Regions from separate parts of the Janthinobacterium sp. GL_088 genome, predicted to be linked through region 2. Evidence: riboswitches for the same ligand, from Rfam matches in the RefSeq annotation. Region 2 holds a riboswitch; the other holds the start of a gene.
The links. Region 2 has a riboswitch for thiamine pyrophosphate ahead of thiC (phosphomethylpyrimidine synthase ThiC). Riboswitches for the same ligand answer to the same signal wherever they lie in the genome.
Positions count from the first base shown of each region.

Region 1: linked by a shared signal. The riboswitch ahead of AC3IQ7_RS21110 (TonB-dependent siderophore receptor) and the one ahead of thiC (phosphomethylpyrimidine synthase ThiC) in region 2 are both predicted to bind thiamine pyrophosphate.

Region 1 is NZ_CM174453.1:4,738,599-4,748,579, forward strand. It holds gene AC3IQ7_RS21065 (chemotaxis protein CheW) at 13-495, opposite strand; gene arfB (alternative ribosome rescue aminoacyl-tRNA hydrolase ArfB) at 691-1,089, shown strand; gene AC3IQ7_RS21075 (flagellar assembly protein A) at 1,090-2,949, opposite strand; gene AC3IQ7_RS21080 (hypothetical protein) at 3,101-3,490, opposite strand; gene ompR (osmolarity response regulator transcription factor OmpR) at 3,755-4,456, shown strand; gene AC3IQ7_RS21090 (sensor histidine kinase) at 4,470-5,828, shown strand; gene AC3IQ7_RS21095 (Imm26 family immunity protein) at 5,873-6,352, opposite strand; gene AC3IQ7_RS21100 (ferritin family protein) at 6,478-6,783, opposite strand; gene AC3IQ7_RS21105 (iron-containing alcohol dehydrogenase) at 6,926-8,083, shown strand; TPP riboswitch at 8,150-8,247, shown strand; gene AC3IQ7_RS21110 (TonB-dependent siderophore receptor) at 8,333-9,981, shown strand, end outside.
Region 2 is NZ_CM174453.1:1,114,141-1,124,121, forward strand. It holds gene AC3IQ7_RS05010 (putative bifunctional diguanylate cyclase/phosphodiesterase) at 1-609, opposite strand, end outside; gene AC3IQ7_RS05015 (Crp/Fnr family transcriptional regulator) at 845-1,585, shown strand; gene AC3IQ7_RS05020 (hybrid sensor histidine kinase/response regulator) at 1,635-3,539, shown strand; gene AC3IQ7_RS05025 (response regulator) at 3,568-4,374, shown strand; gene AC3IQ7_RS05030 (hypothetical protein) at 4,414-4,683, shown strand; TPP riboswitch at 4,767-4,882, shown strand; gene thiC (phosphomethylpyrimidine synthase ThiC) at 4,962-6,875, shown strand; gene thiS (sulfur carrier protein ThiS) at 6,896-7,099, shown strand; gene AC3IQ7_RS05045 (thiazole synthase) at 7,125-7,919, shown strand; gene thiD (bifunctional hydroxymethylpyrimidine kinase/phosphomethylpyrimidine kinase) at 7,928-8,683, shown strand; gene thiE (thiamine phosphate synthase) at 8,694-9,317, shown strand; gene AC3IQ7_RS05060 (ANTAR domain-containing response regulator) at 9,385-9,981, shown strand, end outside.

The DNA.
Region 1 (9,981 bases), 2.8 Mb from region 2:
GGTCGTCTTTTTTTATGCCGCCTGCATGGGGCTGGGGCTGCGGATAGCCATCAGGCGGTCGATATCGACGAGGATCAATCGGCGCCCCGCCACCGTGCCCAGGCCCAGCAGATAATCGGCTTCCGCCTCGCCCAGACCGGGCACAGCGGCAATGTCGCCGGGCGCCAGGCTGACGATATCGGTGACGCCATCGACCACCATGCCCATCACGCCATTGCTCAGCTGCAAGATGATCACGTCGGTGGCCGGATCGGGCGCGCCGTGGGCGCTGCCGAACGCGGCGCGCATGTCGACGATGGGGATGATCACGCCGCGCGAGACGGCCACGCTGTGCAGCACTTCCCCTTCCGAGGAAAAACGGTCGAGTTCCTTCAGCGGACGCAATTCCCGCACGCAGCGGTAGTCGAGGCCATATTCCAGGCCGCCCAGCCGGAAGCTCAAGTACTGCGTCAGGTATTGCGCGGTTGCTGCGCCAGGCGTGGTCGTGGGCTGCATGGTGTTCCTTTCGTCCGGTAGGCGCTGCCAGGATGCGCAGTGGCGCAATGTTGGCCCCATGCTAACCAGCATCACCGCAGGCGGCGTTGAGAAACATCAACTTTCCCGGAAGACATCGTCGGCTGGCCGCCCGGCATTGCGCCGGCGCAGCCATCTTCCCTTACAATACCCCCATCGTTTCCCCACAGGCAGGCCATGCAACACCTCGTCAATCCCGCTGAAGTTGAATTTTCCGCCATCCGCGCCCAGGGGCCGGGCGGGCAGAACGTCAACAAGGTGTCCAGCGCCATCCATTTGCGCTTTCCCATCGCCGCCTCGTCGCTGCCGGAAGCGTACAAGGAGCGGTTGCTGGCCCTGCGCGACAGCCGCATCAGCAAGGATGGCGTGCTGGTGCTCAAGGCGCAGCAGTCGCGCAGCCAGGAGCAGAACAAGGAAGAAGCGTTGCGGCGCTTGCAGGAAATCATCGACAGCGTGACCTTCCTGCCCGCCGTGCGCCGCGCCACCAAGCCCACGCGCAGCTCGCAGCGGCGCCGCCTCGACAGCAAGAGCACGCACAGCGTGCTCAAGCAATCACGCGGCAAGGTCACGGACTGATTACGGCGGTGGCTGGTAAGTCCAGTCCAGGCTGCCCGTGCTGTCCGCGAACACGGGCTGGGTGGCCGGCGTGGCGCTGCGCAGCAAGGCCTTGATTTCCTTCGGCGGCCGGTCGTAGACCTTGGCCGGTCCGGGCGGCACGACCAGGGCGCGCACCGTCGTCTCGCCATCGATCAGGCCCAGGGTGCAGCGCGACTGGCCCGCCGTTGCCTGCCGTTCCTGGCGCAGCTGCGCCACCAGCGCCAGCATCTGCGCATACAGGATTTCCGACTGTTTCACCTCCACGCGCAGGCGCGCCACCTCTTTCAGGACGGGAGCGATGCGCGCGGCCAGCTTGTCGTACTGCACCTGCTGCGTTGCTTGCAGTTGCAATTCGCCGCGCCGCAGCTGGCCCGCCAGGGTCAGGTAATTGCGCACCTCGGGCAATTGCGCGATGGCATCGATTTCCTGCTGGCGCTTGTGCTGCACTTGCTGGTACTGCGTTGCCTTCGCCAGGCTCTCGGCAATCTTTTGCTCCAGCGCGCTGAGGTCGGGCACGAGGGGAAACAGCAGCATTTCCACCTGCCTGCGGGGGCCGGCGCTGCCGATGCGGATGGTGCGCGCCGCCACGGCGCAGCCTTCGGCCAGTTCGATGACGACCTCGTCGGCGATGATCTCGCAATTGCTGGCGCTGTCGATCACCACGCGCGTGCCGGCAATGACGCAGCTTTCCGCGCGCTTCACGTGCACTTCGCCGCTCAGCGCCTGCAGCACGGAACCGGACGCGACACCCTCGACCCGCACGTCGCCGTGTTCATTGAAGGCCGTGCCGCCCACCAGATTGCGCCGTAGCCATATTAATCCGCCATGCGAGTGCAGATGGCCATACACATCGCCATGGATGGTGATGTCGCTGCCGTCGAGCTGGCGTTGCTCCTGCACTTCGCCGTACTCCTCGTAGGCGGCGCGCAGCTTCAGATTGCCCGTCGTGCGGCTGCTGACACCTTCGCGGCTGACGATCTTGTTTTCGATCGACATCTTGCCGTGCTCATCGACATTCACGTAGCCATCCTGGGTGGCGACGAGGAAAGCGCCATCGCTGAAATACTCGACCGCCGTGCCTGGCCCCGCCACCGTGGCCAGGTCCAGTTCCAGCGGCGCGGGCGGAGGCAGCGCCTTGCCGGCCAGGTCGTAGCCGGGCAAGCCGGGCGTTCCAGGCAGCAGACGCAGCAGGCGCGCATGTTTTTTGACTTGCGGAAAGCGGTTCTTGAAGCTGAGCAAATCCAGGCGGCCATCGGAGCGTTCGCGCGGCGCATCGTCGCGGTGGATGCCTTGCGACACTTCCACCAGCTGGGCGTCGCGCCCCGGCTGCGGCGGCAGCACCCGCGCCACCGTGATGCGCTCGGCCTTGCCGCTGGCGAGCATGGCGCGCACGGCCGTGCCATCGATGCCGTAGTGCACGCCCTTGCACCACAAGTCCGCCACCAGCTCGTCAAACTCGCGGCGCGCCGGCACCTGGCCATCAGTGTCAGCCGGCAAGGTTTCAAAGTAAAACTCGGCGCTGTCGCCACGGATCTTGATTTGTTTATACAGCGCGCGGCGCGGCGGCGGGAATGGCGCCACGCGCACGGCGATGCGCAGCAAGGCGTCGCCCTTGGGCGCGGCGCGGGGTGCGGGGGCATGGAACAGGGTCAGCAGGAACAAACCGTAATCGAGGCCGGCCAGCAACTGGCCCGACTGGAATAGCTGGTCGACGGCGGCGCGCAGTTGCGCCGGCGCCAGCGACAGATCCAGGAACACGCCCTCGTCGCGCTGGACCAGGCCGTGCGGCAAGCCGCCTGCGGGGGCCGCATCCGGAACGGGTGTGTCGTCGTCGCTCACCTCTTGCCTCCCCAAAAACCGAGAATTGCCTCATTGCGTTAGAACAATATCACGGGGCGGGGCCGTGTGCCTGACTGAGCAACAATGTTGGCGGCCAGATGCAAACAGGGCCATGTCTTGCGAGATGGCCCTGTCGGAGGGGGACGGCTGCCTAGCGGCGCGGCGGATTCGAGTAAATGTCCTGGCCCACTTCGTTGATCTGGCGGCGCAGATCGCGCCGTTCGTCGGGCGTCATGCGGCCCGTGCGGCGCGAAGCATCGGCGCCTTCGTTGGCGCGGCGCTGCTCTTCGGCACGCGTGTCGAAACTGCGTGCGTCACGCTGTTCGCGCAGTCGCGTATCATTGCTGCTGGTGCGCTGTACCTGTTCATACCGCTGGGCCTGCATTTGCTGCTGGTCGTCACGGCGTGGCGGCGGCTGGTTTTGCGCTGACGCCAGGCTGGCGGCAAACACGGAGCAAACGGCAAATACGGACAGCACAGTCGTACGTGCGGCAATAGCTGCGCTGGGAGCGGCGTGAATTTTTTTAGTAAAGATATTCATTGAGTTCCTCTTCCGCGATGCCGTATAAACTTAAAGCTGATTTCCACTGTGGCCCCAGTGTATGATGCTTTACACGGTGCAGTAAGAGTAATTGGGTAAAGTTTGTAACACTTTGTAATGGGTCGCCACAGCCCCTTGCCGACGCCGCGCGAGGCGTTACTATAGCAACTAATATAAGATAACACGACACCCTAAATGACCACAACCTCCACTTCCGGCAGCAATACAACAACGCAATCGATCCACGGCCACCAGGCAAAAATCATGGTGGTCGATGACGATGTGCGCCTGCGCGACCTGCTGCGCCGCTACCTGACCGAACAGGGCTTCAATGTCTTCACGGCAGAGAGCGCAACGGCCATGAACAAGCTGTGGCTGCGCGAACGCTACGACCTGCTGGTGCTCGACCTGATGCTGCCGGGCGAAGACGGCCTGTCGATCTGCCGCCGCCTGCGCGGCGCGGGCGACCAGACGCCGATCATCATGCTGACGGCCAAGGGCGAGGACGTGGACCGCATCGTGGGCCTGGAAATGGGTGCCGACGATTACCTGCCGAAACCGTTCAATCCACGCGAGCTGGTGGCCCGCATCGGCGCCGTGCTGCGCCGCAAGGGTCCCGATGAAATCCCGGGCGCGCCGTCGGAAACGCCGCAAACCTTCGAGTTCGGCGACTTCGTGCTGGACCTGGGCACGCGTACCCTGAAAAAGAATGGCGAAACGGTGCCGCTGACGACCGGTGAATTTTCTGTGCTGAAAGTGTTTGCCCGCCATGCGCGCCAGCCGCTGTCACGCGAGAAACTGATGGAACTGGCGCGCGGCCGCGAATACGAAGTGTTCGACCGCAGCCTGGACGTGCAAATTTCGCGCCTGCGTAAACTCATCGAGCCAGATCCGTCGAGCCCGCTGTTCATCCAGACCGTGTGGGGCCTCGGCTACGTCTTCATCCCGGACGGACAGCCGCGCTGATCGCTGGCGAGGCATGATGAAGCTTTTTCCCGATATCAGCCTGGCGCGGCTGAAAAGCGGCTTGTTCTGGCGCACCTTTTTGCTGCTCGGCACCTTGACCACGGTCAGCATGATCGCCTGGTTCAGCATGATTTCCTTCATCCAGCGCGAGCCGCAGGCGCAGCAGATTTCCGCCCAGATCATTTCCGTCGTCACCATCACGCATGCGGCACTGACGCACTCGGCTCCCGAGCTGCGGCGCGAGCTGCTGTTCGACCTTGTCAGCAATGAAGGCATCCGCATCTTTTCGCTGGAAGAGGACGACCGCATCGAGCCACCGCCCGACAACTACCTGATGCCCGACATCGAGGCGCTGGTGAAGGCCAAGCTGGGCAAGGACACGCGCTTTTCCGCGCGCGTCAACGGCGTGGCCGGCTTCTGGGTCAGCTTCAAGATCGACGACGACGAGTACTGGCTGATGCTGGACCGCGAGCGCCTGCGCGGCCTGACGGGCTTCCAGTGGCTGGGCTGGGCCAGCCTGGTGTCCCTGCTGTCCCTGCTGGGCGCGGCCATCATTTCCAGCCTGATCAATCTGCCGCTGTCGCGTCTGACGGCGGCCGCGCGCGACATCGCCAAGGGCAAGCAGCCGGCACCGCTGCCGGAAAAGGGCCCGATCGAAATCATCGAGGCGAACCGCAGTTTCAACCAGATGGTCGATGATCTGAAACAGGTGGAATCGGACCGCGCCGTGATTTTGGCCGGTATCTCGCACGACTTGCGCACGCCGCTGGCGCGCATGCAGCTGGAAGTGGAAATGGCGAACCTGTCGGACGAGGCGCGTGAAGGCATCCAGTCCGACATCGGGCAAATGGACGCCATCATCGGCCAGTTCCTCGACTATGCCAAGCCGACGGAAGCGTCGAGCTTTACGGACGTCGACCTCAGTGGCTTGCTGACTGACATGACGCGCGAAGCGATGCGCCTGCCGGACGTGAAGATCAACGCCAGCATCGCCGACGGCGCGCATGCGATGGGCAACCCCACCGACCTGCGCCGCGTGCTGAACAACCTGATCGAAAATGCGCGCCGCTATGGCAAGACGCCGGGCAGCGACGTGACGGAAATCGACATCGCCTGCCAGGTGCGCACCAGCCACGGCGCGAAAAAGGTGATCATCGAGGTACAGGACCATGGCACGGGCGTGCCGGCAGAAAAGATCGAGCAACTGATGAAGCCGTTCACCCGCCTCGACACGGCGCGCGGGCAGGCAAACGGCGCCGGCCTGGGCCTGGCCATCGTCGACCGCGTGCTGCTGCGCCATGGCGCCGAATTGCAAGTGCGCAACCGCGAAGGCGGCGGCCTGGCATTCCAGATCAGCTTGCCGGCGGCGTGACTTGACATGCCGGGGTCAGTCCCGTCGGGACTGGCCCCGTGTCATCAGGCCGACGCCTGCTCCTGCGCCAGCAATTTATTCATCAGCAATTCCGTCGCCCCGTAGCCGTACAGGGAATCGCTTTCCATGCCCGGCGTATCGAAGGGGATCGATTCTTCACGGTTCAGCTTGGCAGGGTCGGCGTCCGCATAGCTGGCGCGCCAGGCGCGCTGCAGGGATTCGTTGCGGCGGATAAAGGCCGGCATGGGCCAGGCGTCGCGCTCCCAGTGGAGGCTATCACCCAGCAGGGGCCAGCGCTCGTTGAGCAGGGCCATGTCGCCCGTGCGCAGGCGGCGCACGGCCTGTTCCGGGCGCAAGCCTTCCAGCTCATCGAGCGTGGGCAGGCTGTCGCGCTTCGGCCCGAACATATACGCCAGCATGATGCGCCCGGCAGGCGCCCTGCGCGCCACCACGCCGACGGCATAGCCGCCGCCCGGCAAGGGCACGGCAAACCAGCTGCCTTCTCGGTATGGTAATGATTTCATTTCTTAAAGCCCCCTGGAATACACCGGACAGCCGCTGCTATCCGACGTTCAATTTAATTAGGGGCACAGTCTACGCGAAGCAAAGCGAAAGTGGCGCATGGTACGCCACAGCAACAAACCAATAGTTACAATATTTTCTCGTCATAGTGATACTGGGCAACTATCGGCCCCGCCTTGAACAGCGCTTCCTTCATGGCCGTGTCCAGGCGCGCATCGCGGCGGCGCATCCATTCGAGCAGCATGGCCGCTTCCTTGCGGCTGGTGTCGCCCGCATGCGCCAGCACGCGGCGCAGTTCCGGGTCCGTGCACGCCTCGAAGCGCTGACTGTTCAGGTCCAGCGCCTGCAGTGCGGCGATGGTGGCGCCGATGGCGCGGTGCATGTCGAGCGCGGTGGCCGGCAAGCCGGATTCTTCCAGTGGGACGTTGGTCATGCGCATTCCTTTTCGCGTGGTGGTGACATCGGCTGCATTCTCCACCGCGCGGACGAAAAGCTCAAGCGTCCACGACACGTTTCCACCTGTTCGGCCATAATCATGGCTCAGCAACAGCATAAACCCCAGCGGCAGGAGCCCCATGTTCAATTTCGACTTTTACAATCCGACGCAAATCCTTTTCGGCCAGGGCCAGATCGCCGCCATCGCCAGCCTGATCCCGCCGCAGGCGCGGGTCCTGATGACCTACGGCGGCGGCAGCATCAAGCAGAACGGCGTCTACGATGAAGTCAAGGCGGCGCTGGCCGGCCATACGGTGCTGGAATTTGCCGGCATCGAACCCAATCCCAGCTATGAAACCCTGATGCAGGCCGTGGCCATGGTGAAAAGCGAGCGCATCGATTTCCTGCTGGCCGTCGGCGGCGGTTCCGTGGTCGATGGCACCAAGTTCATCGCCGCGGCCGCCCTGCACGAAGGCGTGGCGTGGGACATCCTGGCGAAAGGCGGCAAGATCGTCGAGGCCGCCCTGCCCTTCGGCACCGTATTGACCTTGCCGGCCACGGGTTCCGAAATGAATGGTTCGGCCGTGATCACGCGCAAGGCCACGCAGGAAAAGCGCTCGTTCATGAGCCGCAAGGTATATCCTAAATTCTCCGTGCTGGACCCGTCGAAAACGTTCACCTTGCCGCTGCGCCAGGTGGGCAATGGCGTCGTCGATGCGTTTGCGCATGTGATGGAACAGTATCTGACCTACCCTGTGAACGCATCCGTGCAGGACCGCTTCGCCGAAGGCATTCTGTTGACCCTGATCGAGGAAGGCCCGAAGGCGCTGTCGCACCCGGACGACTACGACGTGCGCGCCAACGTGATGTGGAGCGCCACCCTGGCCTTGAACGGCCTGATCGGCGTGGGCGTGCCACAGGACTGGTCCACGCACGCCATCGGCCACGAATTGACGGCCTTGTACGAGCTTGACCATGCACAGACCCTGGCCATCATCCTGCCCAGCATGTTGCGCGTGCGCAAGCAGGCCAAGCGCGCCAAGCTGCTGCAGTACGCGGCCCGCGTCTGGGGCCTCGACGGCGGCGACGAGGATGGCCGCATCGAGGCGGCCATTGCGCGCACGGAATTCTTCTTCCGCCACATGGGCGTCAAGACGCGCCTGGCCGACTATGGCCTGAATCACGCCAGCGTGGACGCCGTCGTCTCCGCCCTCGAAGCGCACGGCATGACGGCGCTGGGCGAACAGCGTGAAGTGACGCCGACCGTCAGCCGCAAGGTGCTGGAACTCAGTTTATAGATTCCAGCCACACTGTTGTAAAACGGTCAGCCAGCGGGACAGCTGGCCGTGGTTCATGCTAAGCTGTCATTTCGCTAGGGGTCCTGGAGCAGTCATCCGGGTGAGAGATACCCTTCGTACCTGATCTGGATAATGCCAGCGAAGGAAAGCGCAAAGTACCTCCCTCCTTTGATAGCTCCTGCGTTGGCGCCAGCCGAACAAGCAGCCTGCCGTGCTCTTTACCGAGTCGGCTTGAACCACGAGCAATCTATGTCCACACCGAATTTATCTGTTTCTGTACTGACCCTGGCGATCCTGCACGCGTTTGCCGCACCCGCCCTGGCCGCAAATGACACCGCCGAAGCCGTAGACCCGCAGGCCCAAAGCATGGCCGAAGTCGTCGTCACGGCCAGCAAGGCGCCAGCCGCCAAGCGCGCCTCCGTGGGCGGTTTTTCCGACGCGCCGCTGCTGCAGACGCCGGCGTCCGTCACCGTCATTTCGCAAAAAGACATGCAGGACTTGCAGATCCGCAATCTCAGCGATGCCGTCAAGCTCGACACCAGCATCAATGACGCCTACAACGCCGTCGGCTATGCGGAACAATTTTCCATCCGCGGCTTCAAGCTCGACAACAATTCCAGCTACCGCAAGGATGGCGTGGCCATTCCCGGCGACACGCAAATTCCGCTGGAAAACAAGGAACGCATCGAAGTATTGAAAGGCCTGGCCGGCTTGCAGGCAGGCGTGGCCGCGCCGGGCGGCGTGATCGACTTCATCGTCAAGCGCCCGACCGCCGCGCCATTGCGCACCGTCACTGTGGAAGCGCGCGAGCGGGGCACCCTGTATGGCGCCATCGACCTGGGCGGCCGCCTGGAAGACACGCGTTTCGGCTACCGCGTCAACGTGGCGGCCGAGCGCCTGCGCTCCTACATCAAGGGTGCCGACGGCAACCGCAAATTCATTTCCGGCGCCTTCGACTGGCAGATTTCGCCGCAGGCCCTGCTGCAACTCGATGCCGACTACCAGGACAAGGCGCAGGCGACGGCGCCCGGCTTCCAGCTGCTGAACAATACAACTTTGCCAACCGGCATCAGCGCCGATGCCATGCTCAACCTGCAGCCATGGACGCGCCCCGTGGAAACCGTCACCAGCAATATCGGCCTGCGCTTCCAGTACGCCTTCAATGACGACTGGCACGCCACCCTGTCGGCCAACCAGCACTCGTTCAAGCGCGACGACTACACGGCCTTCCCATACGGCTGCAGCGCACAAGACCTGTACCCGGGCTTCTGCGGCAATGGCGACTACGACGTGTATGACTACCGCAGCCTGGGCGAGACGAAAAAGCCGCTGAGCGCGCAAGCCATGATCCAGGGCAAATTCGCCACCGGCTCGCTGCGCCATGAATTCACGGCCGGCGTCTCAACCTTCCGCCGCAAGGACCGCGCCGGCCTGTACGTGTACGACTGGGCTGGCGTGAGCAATATCTACCGCCCGCAGATCGTCGACATGTCGACAGGCGTGCAAGGCCCCGTGCGCCTGGTGCGCAAGGATACGGAAAACTCCGTCTTCGTGCAGGATATCGTCAGCCTGGCGCCAAATTGGAAGCTGCATGGCGGCTTGCGCCATATCAATGTCGATGGCTACCAGTATGTGCTGAAGGCCGACACGGAAATCCGCGCCAAGCACGATTTCCTGCTGCCCAACGTTTCGCTCGTCTACACCCCGCTTGACAATCTGTCCGTGTATGCGGCCTATTCGCAGGGCATGGAACATGGCGGCACGGCCGACCGCAAGGCGGAGAACGCCAACGTGGAGTTGTCGCCCAGCCGTTCGAAGCAAATCGAACTCGGCGTGAAAATGGATGTGACGCCGGACTTCATGGTGGCGGCCAGCCTGTTCCAGATCCGCAAGGGCCT
Region 2 (9,981 bases):
CAGGGCCGCCGTAATGGCGTGCATGTCTTGCCGGCCCTGCTCGGGACCCTGCAAGTCTTCCAGGCGCTGGCCGATGACTTCGCTTGCCGCATAGCCGGTGATGCGTTCGAAGGCGGGATTGACGTATTCGATCAGGTAGCCGGGCGCGTCGGCACTGCACAGGATGATGGCATTGGCCGACACTTCGATGATGCGTTCGCGCAAACGCAGCGACTTTTCATTGTGCATGCGCGCGGCGATGTCTTCGGACAGGCGCAAATTGGCAAACTGCAGCGCCGCCGTGCGCTCGCCCGTGATGCGGGCAATCACGGAATTGCGCGACACCAGCTGATACACATACGCGGCCGCCAGCAGGCTCGACAGCATTCCACCCAGCAGCACATACAGCGAGCCGCGATGGCTGGCGTCCAGGCCCATGCCTTTGGCCGGCAGCAGGGCGGCGCCCAAGGTGTGCCCGCTGGCGTGGTACTGCAGCAGCAGCCGGGCGCTTTCCGCTTCGATCTGGCGCGCAGAGGCGTAGCACAGGGCCGTCAGGCACAGTCCGCACGCCAGGGTGAGCAGGGCCGAAGTGGAAACGGAAATGGAGATGCGCTTGAAGAATGATTGCATGGTGAGTCCCGTGGCAGCGCCGGTGCCGATCCATGATCAGGCAGGCCGGGCAGTGACTGACTGTAGGGCGCATGGCGAAATGTCTCCGTTCGCTACCGAACGGACGGCCATGCCAGCAAGAAATATAGTCGGGGCACCGTGCCAGCGCTGTGTTACGCTGCACCACATGGCGGCCCTCGTTCGGACGCCTTTCATCGACCCCCTAGCTGACGACTGGAAACCAGGAAACCTGCCCATGTCGAGTCCGCATGCCCAGCTGCACAACCCGAATCAAAACCATTTGCTCGCCGCCATGCTCGACGCCGATTTCGCGCGCCTGGCCCCCCACCTGGAGCAAGTGTCGATGCTGCTCGGTGACGTGATCTACGATTCGGGCGACAAGCTGCAGCATGTGTATTTCCCCACCACGGCCATCGTTTCCATTCACTACCTGCTGGAAAACGGCGGCTCGTCGGAAATTGCCGGCGTCGGCAATGAAGGCGTCGTGGGCGTGTCGCTGTTCATGGGTGGCAATTCGACGCCGAGCCGCGCCGTCGTGCAGACGGGTGGCGTCGGCTACCGCCTGAAGGCGCATCTGCTGATGGAAGAATTCGACCGCGCCGGTCCCGTCATGCGCTTGCTGCTGCGCTATACGCAAGCCCTGATCACGCAAATGTCGCAGACGGCCGTGTGCAACCGCCACCATACGGTGGAGCAACAATTGTGCCGCTGGCTGCTGCTGACCATGGACCGCCTGCCGAACCGCGAGCTGACCATGACGCAGGAACTCATTGCCAACATGCTGGGCGTGCGCCGCGAAGGCGTGACGGAAGCGGCCGGGCGCCTGCAGACGCGCGGCTTCATCAGTTACCGGCGCGGCCATATTTCCGTGCTGGACCGCAGCGGCCTCGAAGGCCATGTGTGCGAATGCTATGGCGTGGTCAAAAAGGAATTCGCGCGCCTGCTGTCGGACGTGCGCCAGCGCCAGGCTTCTTGAGCACGGCACTCCCTCTTATTCTTATCGTTGTCACAGCCCGGGCTACCCCATGCAATCTGTCGAAAAAATTCCTCCGCGCGCACCGTCGCGCTGGCCCATGGCGCTGGCGTTTTCCTTCAGCGCCATCGTGCTGCTGGCCATCGGCCTGCTGGCCTGGCGCGCGCCGTTCGAGACGGCCTGCGCCATCGACGCGCTGGTCTTTTTGCTGCTGATGCTGCTCGTGGCGCTATACCGGCGCACCCTGGCGGCCAGCCTGCCGCGCCAGCTGCTCAAGGCGGGCGCCTTGCAGGATGCGATTTTCAACAGCGCCAATTTCTCCTGCATCGCCACCGATGCGCAGGGCGTGATCCAGATTTTCAATGTGGGCGCCGAACGCATGCTCGGCTATGAAGCGAGCGACGTGGTCGACAAGCTGACGCCGGCCGGCATTTCCGATGCGCAAGAAATCGTCGCGCGCGCGGCGGCCCTCAGTGCCGAACTCGACAGGGTCATCACGCCCGGCGTGGAAGCGCTCGTCTTCAAGGCCACGCGCGGCATCGAAGACATTTATGAACTGACCTACATCCGCAAGGATGGCAGCCGCTTCCCCGCCATCGTTTCCGTGACGGCCTTGCGCGACGTGCAGAACAAGGTCATCGGTTACTTGCTGATCGGCACTGACAATACGGCACGCAAGCAGGTCGAGGCGGAACAGGCGCTGCTGGACCAGCGCCTGCGCGAACAGCAGGCGTACACGCGCTCGCTGGTCGAGACCAACAATGCCGAACTGAAGAAGGCGCGCCTGGTGGCGGAAAAGGCCAACCGCGCCAAGTCCGAATTCCTGTCGAGCATGAGCCACGAATTGCGCACGCCCCTGAATGCCGTGCTGGGCTTTGCGCAGCTGATGGCGTCCGACGTGCCGCCGCCCACCGTGCCGCAACAACGCTCGATCGAACAGATCCTCAAGGGCGGCTGGTATCTCTTGCGTTTGATCAATGAAATCCTCGACCTGGCCATGATCGAATCGGGCAAGGTTACCTTGTCGCAGGAAGCGATGTCCCTGCTTGACGTGCTGCAGGATTGCCAGGCGATGATCGCGCCGCAGGCGGAAAAGCGCGGCATCAGCCTGCATTTCCCCCGCTGCGGCGAAGCCTATTTCGTGCATGCGGACCGCACGCGCGTGAAACAGGTGATGATCAACCTGTTGTCGAACGCCATCAAATACAACCAGGGTGGCGGTTCCGTCACTGTCGACTGCAGCCAGCGCGGCGCCAAGGTACGGGTCAGCGTGCGCGACAGCGGCGCCGGCCTCGATGCGGGACAGGTTGCCCAGCTGTTCCAACCCTTCAACCGCCTGGGACAGGAAAACAGCACGGAAGAGGGCACGGGCATCGGCCTCGTCGTCACCAAGCAGCTGATCGAATTGATGGGCGGCACCATCGGCGTCGACAGCACGGTCGGCGTGGGCACCACGTTCTGGTTCGAGCTGGCCGCCACCAGCGCGCCGGCACTGGTACTGGGGCGCGGCGACGCGCTGCCGCAGGTGCCGGAAGCGCAGGAAAGCCAGCGTACCTTGCTGTACGTGGAAGACAATCCCGCCAATCTGGCGCTGGTGGAGCAATTGATCGCCCGCCGCAGCGATTTGAAGTTGCTCACGGCCATCGATGCGCACCTGGGTATCGACCTGGCGCGCACGTATCAGCCGGACGTGATCTTGATGGACATCAACCTGCCCGGTATCAGCGGCTTCGGCGCCTTGCATATCCTGCACAACGACCCGCTCACCAGCCACATTCCCGTGATGGCGCTGTCGGCCAACGCCGTGCCGCGTGACATCGAGAAAGGCCTGGAAGCGGGTTTCTTCCGCTACCTGACCAAGCCGATCAAGGTCGTCGAATTCATGGATGCGCTCGATGTGGCCCTGCACCACGCGGCCGCGCTCGGCCTGGCCGATGACTCTCACGTAATACGCTAATTCAGCACTTATTTTTAGGAATACCGCCATGCTTCAAGCCACCGAGATCCTGAACGCCAGCATCCTCATCGTTGATGACCAGGAGGCGAACGTCATGCTGCTGGAACAGGTGCTGCGCAATGCCGGCTATACGCGCATCACGTCCACCATGGATCCGCAAGCCGTGCGCGCGTTGCACCAGCAGCACCGCTATGACCTGATCCTGCTCGACTTGCAGATGCCGGAAATGGATGGTTTTGAAGTCATGGAAGGCTTGCGCGACATCGAGGCGGGCAGCTATCTGCCCGTGCTGGTGATCACGGCACAGCCGGGCCACAAGCTGCGCGCGCTGCAGGCCGGCGCCAAGGATTTCGTCAGCAAGCCCTTCGACCTGGTGGAAGTCAAGACGCGCATCCATAACATGCTGGAAGTGCGCCTGCTGTACCAGAAGCTGGCCGAATACAACAAGTCGCTGGAGCAGATGGTGGAAGAGCGCACGGCGGAGTTGCGCGAAAGCGAAGCGCGTTTCCAGCGCTTCACGGAACTGTCGTCCGACTGGTACTGGGAGCAAGATGCGCAGGGTAACCTGACGCGCTTTTCCGGCCCCGTGGCTGAAATGCTGGGCATCGGCAGCGAGGAAGAGCCGCAGCGCTGGAACGCCACCGAGCGCGCCTTGCTCGATGCAAAAATCGCAGCGCGCGAACCGTTTCTCGATTTTATCTACAGCCGCGCCAACCTCGACGGCAGCACGCAGTACTTGCAGGTGAGCGGTGAACCGATGTTCGACACGGGCAGCCGCTTCATCGGCTACCGCGGCATCGGCCTCGATGTCACGGAGCGCCATCGCAGCGCCTGATTTATACTTGCTGCTATCCATATCCACAAGGAAAGCATCATGGCTGACAAATCGCCCCCGGCAACGCCGCAGCAATACTGGTTCCCCGCCAAGACCTATGGCTGGGGCTGGGGCTTGCCCATCACCTGGCAGGGCTGGCTGGTCTTTTTGAGCGCGCTGGCGCTGTTCGCCTGCGGCGCCTTCCTGTTCCCGCCGCAAGACTCGCTGGCGCGGTACATCATCTATGAAGCGGCCATCGTTGCCGTGCTCATTTTCATCTGCCAGATGAAGGGCGAACCGACCACCTGGCGCTGGGGCAAGAAGAAGTAGCGCGATGTACAAAGACGACACCTGCAAGAAATCATCTGGCCGCGCGGCGTGAACCGCGTATAATTGGCTCGCTGCCGCAAGGCGGCAAACGCTAGGGGTCCTGCCTTTCGCTGTGGAAACACGGTGCAAGCGCGGGTGAGAAATACCCTCCGAACCTGATCTGGATAATGCCAGCGAAGGGAAGCTTTAGGATGAACGCACCCCGCCTTTCCGCGTGCGTAATTCCGAACCTCCTTAGCTGGCTCCAGGCTTAAAAATAGTCTAGCCAAGGAGCCAAAATGAACGCCAACCCGAAATTCCTCTCCGCCACCGCCACGGTCGACGAAGCCGCCATCGCGCCGCTGCCCAATTCGCGCAAAATATATGTTGAAGGCAGCCGTCCCGACATCCGTGTGCCCATGCGCGAGATCAGCCAGTCCGACACGGAAGCGTCGTTCGGCGGCGAAAAGAATCCGCCGATCTACGTCTACGACACCTCCGGCCCGTACACGGATCCGGACGTGCAGATCGACATCCGCTCCGGCCTCGATACGCCGCGTTTGCCGTGGATTATGGAGCGGGCCGACACGGAAGAATTGCCCGGCCCGACCTCAGACTACGGCATTGCCCGCCTGGCAGACCCGAAGCTGGCCGAGCTGCGCTTCAATTTGCACCGCAAGCCGCGCCGCGCCATGGCCGGCAAGAACGTGACGCAAATGCATTACGCGAGGCGCGGCATTATCACGCCGGAAATGGAGTTCGTCGCCATCCGCGAAAACATGCGTCGCCAGGAGTATCTGCAAGAGCTGAAAGCCTCCGGCCCCATGGGCGAGCGCCTGGCCGAGCTGATGGGCCGCCAGCATCCGGGCCAGTCGTTTGGCGCCAGCATCCCGGCCGAGATCACGCCGGAATTCGTGCGCGAAGAAATCGCCCGCGGCCGCGCCATCATTCCCGCCAACATCAATCACCCGGAAGTCGAGCCGATGATCATCGGCCGCAATTTCCTGGTGAAAATTAACGCGAATATTGGCAATTCGGCCGTCACCTCGTCGATCGGCGAGGAAGTGGAAAAGATGACCTGGGCCATCCGCTGGGGCGGCGATAACGTGATGGACTTGTCCACGGGCAAGCATATCCACGAAACGCGTGAATGGATCGTGCGCAACAGTCCCGTGCCGATCGGCACCGTGCCCATCTACCAGGCGCTGGAAAAGGTGAATGGCAAGGCCGAAGATTTGACGTGGGAAATCTTCCGCGACACCCTGATCGAGCAGGCCGAGCAGGGCGTCGACTATTTCACCATCCATGCAGGCGTGCTGCTGCGCTATGTGCCGATGACGGCCAAGCGCCTGACGGGCATCGTTTCGCGCGGCGGCTCCATCATGGCGAAATGGTGCCTGGCGCACCACCAGGAATCGTTCCTGTACACGCATTTCGAAGACATTTGCGAAATCATGAAGGCGTATGACGTGTCGTTCTCGCTGGGCGACGGCTTGCGTCCCGGCTCCATCTATGACGCCAACGACGAAGCGCAGCTGGGCGAACTGAAAACCCTGGGCGAGCTGACGCAAGTTGCCTGGAAGCACGACGTGCAAGTGATGATCGAAGGCCCGGGCCACGTGCCGATGCAGTTGATCAAGGAAAACATGGACTTGCAGCTGGAACAGTGCGGCGAAGCGCCGTTCTACACCCTGGGACCGCTGACCACCGATATCGCGCCCGGCTACGACCACATCACCTCGGGCATCGGCGCGGCCATGATCGGCTGGTACGGCACTGCCATGCTGTGCTACGTGACGCCGAAGGAACACCTGGGCCTGCCCAACAAGGCGGACGTCAAGGATGGCATCATCACCTACAAGATTGCGGCGCACGCGGCCGACCTGGCCAAGGGCCATCCGGGTGCGCAAATCCGCGACAACGCCCTGTCAAAAGCCCGCTTTGAATTCCGCTGGGACGACCAGTTCAACATCGGCCTGGACCCGGACAAGGCGCGCGAATTCCACGATGAAACCCTGCCCAAGGATTCGGCCAAGGTGGCGCATTTCTGCTCCATGTGCGGCCCCCACTTCTGCTCGATGAAGATCACGCAGGAAGTGCGCGAATATGCGGCCGGCATGGGCATCGCGGAAGACAAGGCGCTCAAGCAGGGCATGGAAATCAAGGCTATCGAATTCATCAAGAACGGCGCCGAGCTGTACCGCAAGGTCTGAAGGAGAGCGTGATGCCTGTATTGATATCCATCACGCTCAACGGCGCGCCGCACCAGGTGCCGCCGGGGCAAACCCTGGACCAGCTGATCGCCGCGCTGTCGCTGGAAAACCAGGCGCTGGCGCTGGCCGTCAACCGCAATGTCGTGCCGCGCAAGGCGTGGCCGGGACAGGTCTTGCAAGTACAAGACCAGGTTGAGATCGTACGCGCCATCGGCGGCGGCTAAGTTCAGAATAGACAAGGAAGAACACATGAATACCGCAACACATAACGACCTGCTGACCATCGCAGGCAAACAGTATCAATCGCGCTTGCTGGTGGGCAGCGGCAAGTACAAGGATTTGCCGCAGACGCGCGAAGCGACGGATGCGGCCGAGGCGCAGATCATCACGGTGGCGATCCGCAGGGTGAATATTGGCCAGGACCCGAACGCGCCCAGCCTGCTCGATTTCGTGCCGCCCGACCAGTACACGATTCTCCCGAACACGGCCGGCTGCTACAACGCCAAAGACGCCGTCTACACCCTGCAGCTGGCGCGCGAACTGCTGGGCGGGCGCAATCTGGTGAAACTGGAAGTGCTGGGCGATGAAAAGACCCTGTTTCCGCACATGCCAGAAACCCTGGTCGCGGCCGAAGCGCTCGTCAAGGATGGCTTTGACGTGATGGTCTATTGCAGCGACGATCCCATCCAGGCGAAGATACTGGAAGACATTGGCTGCGTGGCCGTCATGCCGCTCGCTTCCCTGATCGGCTCGGGCATGGGCATTTTGAATCCGTGGAACTTGTCGCTGATCATCGACCAGGCGAAGGTGCCCGTGCTGGTCGACGCGGGCGTGGGCACGGCGTCGGATGCGGCCATTGCCATGGAGCTCGGCTGCGATGGCGTGCTGATGAATACGGCCATTGCCGGCGCGCGCGACCCCGTGCGCATGGCGCATGCGATGAAGCTGGCCGTGCGGGCCGGGCGCGAAGCGTTTTTGGCCGGCCGCATGCCGCGTAAATTCGCCGCGTCGCCGTCGTCGCCGATGGCGGGTCGCCTGGCGTGATGGTACCGATGCGCCGCACTGTGCTGGTGTTTGCCGGCGCCGACCCGTCGGGTGGCGCCGGCATCGTCGCCGATATCGTGGCGATTGCCGCGCAGGGCGCGCATGCGCTGCCCGTCATCACGGCCTTGACGGTGCAGGACAACGACAGGGTTTTTGGCGTGGAAGCGGTGGCGCCGGAATTGCTGCGCCGCCAGGCGCTGGCGCTGATCGACAAGATCGCCATCGATGCGGTGAAGATCGGCATTCCCGGCAGCGCCGCGAATGCGGCCGTCATTGCGCAACTGATCGCGCAATTGCGGCTGGCCCGCCCAAGCTTGCCTGTCGTGCTCGACCCCGTGCTGGCCAGCGGCCATGGCGACGTGCTCAGCCGGGACGACGCCGTGCTGGCGCTGGCGCCCTTGCTGCCGGTGACGACCGTCATCGTACCGAACGGGCCGGAAGCGCTGGCCCTGGGTGGCGCAGAAAACTTGCGCGCGCAAGGTTGCGCCAATGTGCTGGTGACGGGCGGCCATGGCGACGGCGAGGTGATCGTCAACCGCTGGTTTGACGGCGCTGGCGGCGAGCGCGAGTGGCGCTGGCCGCGCCTGCCCGGTGAATTCCACGGCAGCGGCTGCACTTTGGCGTCCGCCATCGCTGCGCGCCTGGCACTGGGACAGACATTGCCTGAAGCGCTTGATCTGGCGCAACGCTATTGCCATGCGGCCCTGGCCGGTGCGTATGCGATTGCGCCAGGTCAACTCATGCCGCAACGATTCATTCAATAAGGAAAACATCATGCGTGGACTGTATCTGGTCACCCCGAACTGGGACGACACCGACCGCCTGCTCGACGTGAGCGAGCAAGCTTTGCAGGAAGGCGTGGCCCTGCTGCAATACCGCCACAAGAGCGCCGAGGCGGAGCAGCGGCGCGAACAGGCGGGCGCCTTGCTGGCGCTGGCCCGCAAATATGGCGTGCCTTTCATCATCAATGATTTTATCGAGCTGTGCGAAGAGCTCGACGCGGACGGCGTGCACGTGGGCGGCACGGATGCGTCCGTGGCGCAGGTGCGCGCGCGCCTGGGCACTGACAAGATCGTCGGCGCTTCCTGTTATGGCGACCTTGCCCTGGCACGGACGGCCGAGGCGGGCGGCGCCAGCTACGTGGCCTTCGGTGGCTTTTATCCGTCGCTGGTAAAAAAGTATCCGGTCACGACGCCCCTGGATATCGTGCTGCAAGCCAAGCGCGAGATTGCCTTGCCCTGCGTGGTGATCGGCGGCATGACGCCGGAGAACGCGGCGCCGCTGGTTGCGCGTGGCGCCGACATGGTGGCGGCCATCACTAGCGTCTATCAAGCAGACGATGTGGATATTGCGATGCAGCAATTCAATCTGCTATTTGCGCATGCAGGGGAGGCGTGAGGGGACGGATTTGGCGAATAATCGGCATATAATATGAGCATCATTCATTACCGAGGTCCCTTTGCCCATGAGTCAGCCAGCCGCCGCGAAACGCCTTATCCTGATCGTTGACGATGACCAGCTCCTGTTGGAATTCCTCGGCGAAGTCCTGCGCCATGCCGGCTACGAGACAGCCCTGGCCCATTCGGCCGAAGTGGCGCTGCAGCTGATTGCCCAGCGCGAGCCGGACCTGGCCTTGCTCGATATCCACATGCCGGGCATGTCCGGGCTGGAACTGGCCAAGCGCCTGCATGGCGAAACGGCCGTGCCATTCATGTTCCTGTCCGGCAGCGGCGACAGCGAATCGGGCAAGCAGGCGGCCGCCTACGGCGCTGTCGGCTATGTCGTCAAACCCGTCGATGAAGGCCGCTTGATGCCCGCGTTCGAAGCGGGCCTGGCCCGTGCCGACGAAATCCGCCAGCTGCGCCGCACCGAGCTGAACCTGAACGCGGCCCTGGCCGCGGGCCGCGAAACGAGCCTGGCCGTCGGTTTGCTGATGGGCAAGTTCCAAACGGATCGCAACACGGCTTTCGAAGTGTTGCGCGACCACGCCCGGTCCAGCCGCCGCAAGATCAATGAAATCGCCAGCCAGCTGCTGCTGGCCGAGGAAACCTTGAACGGCCTG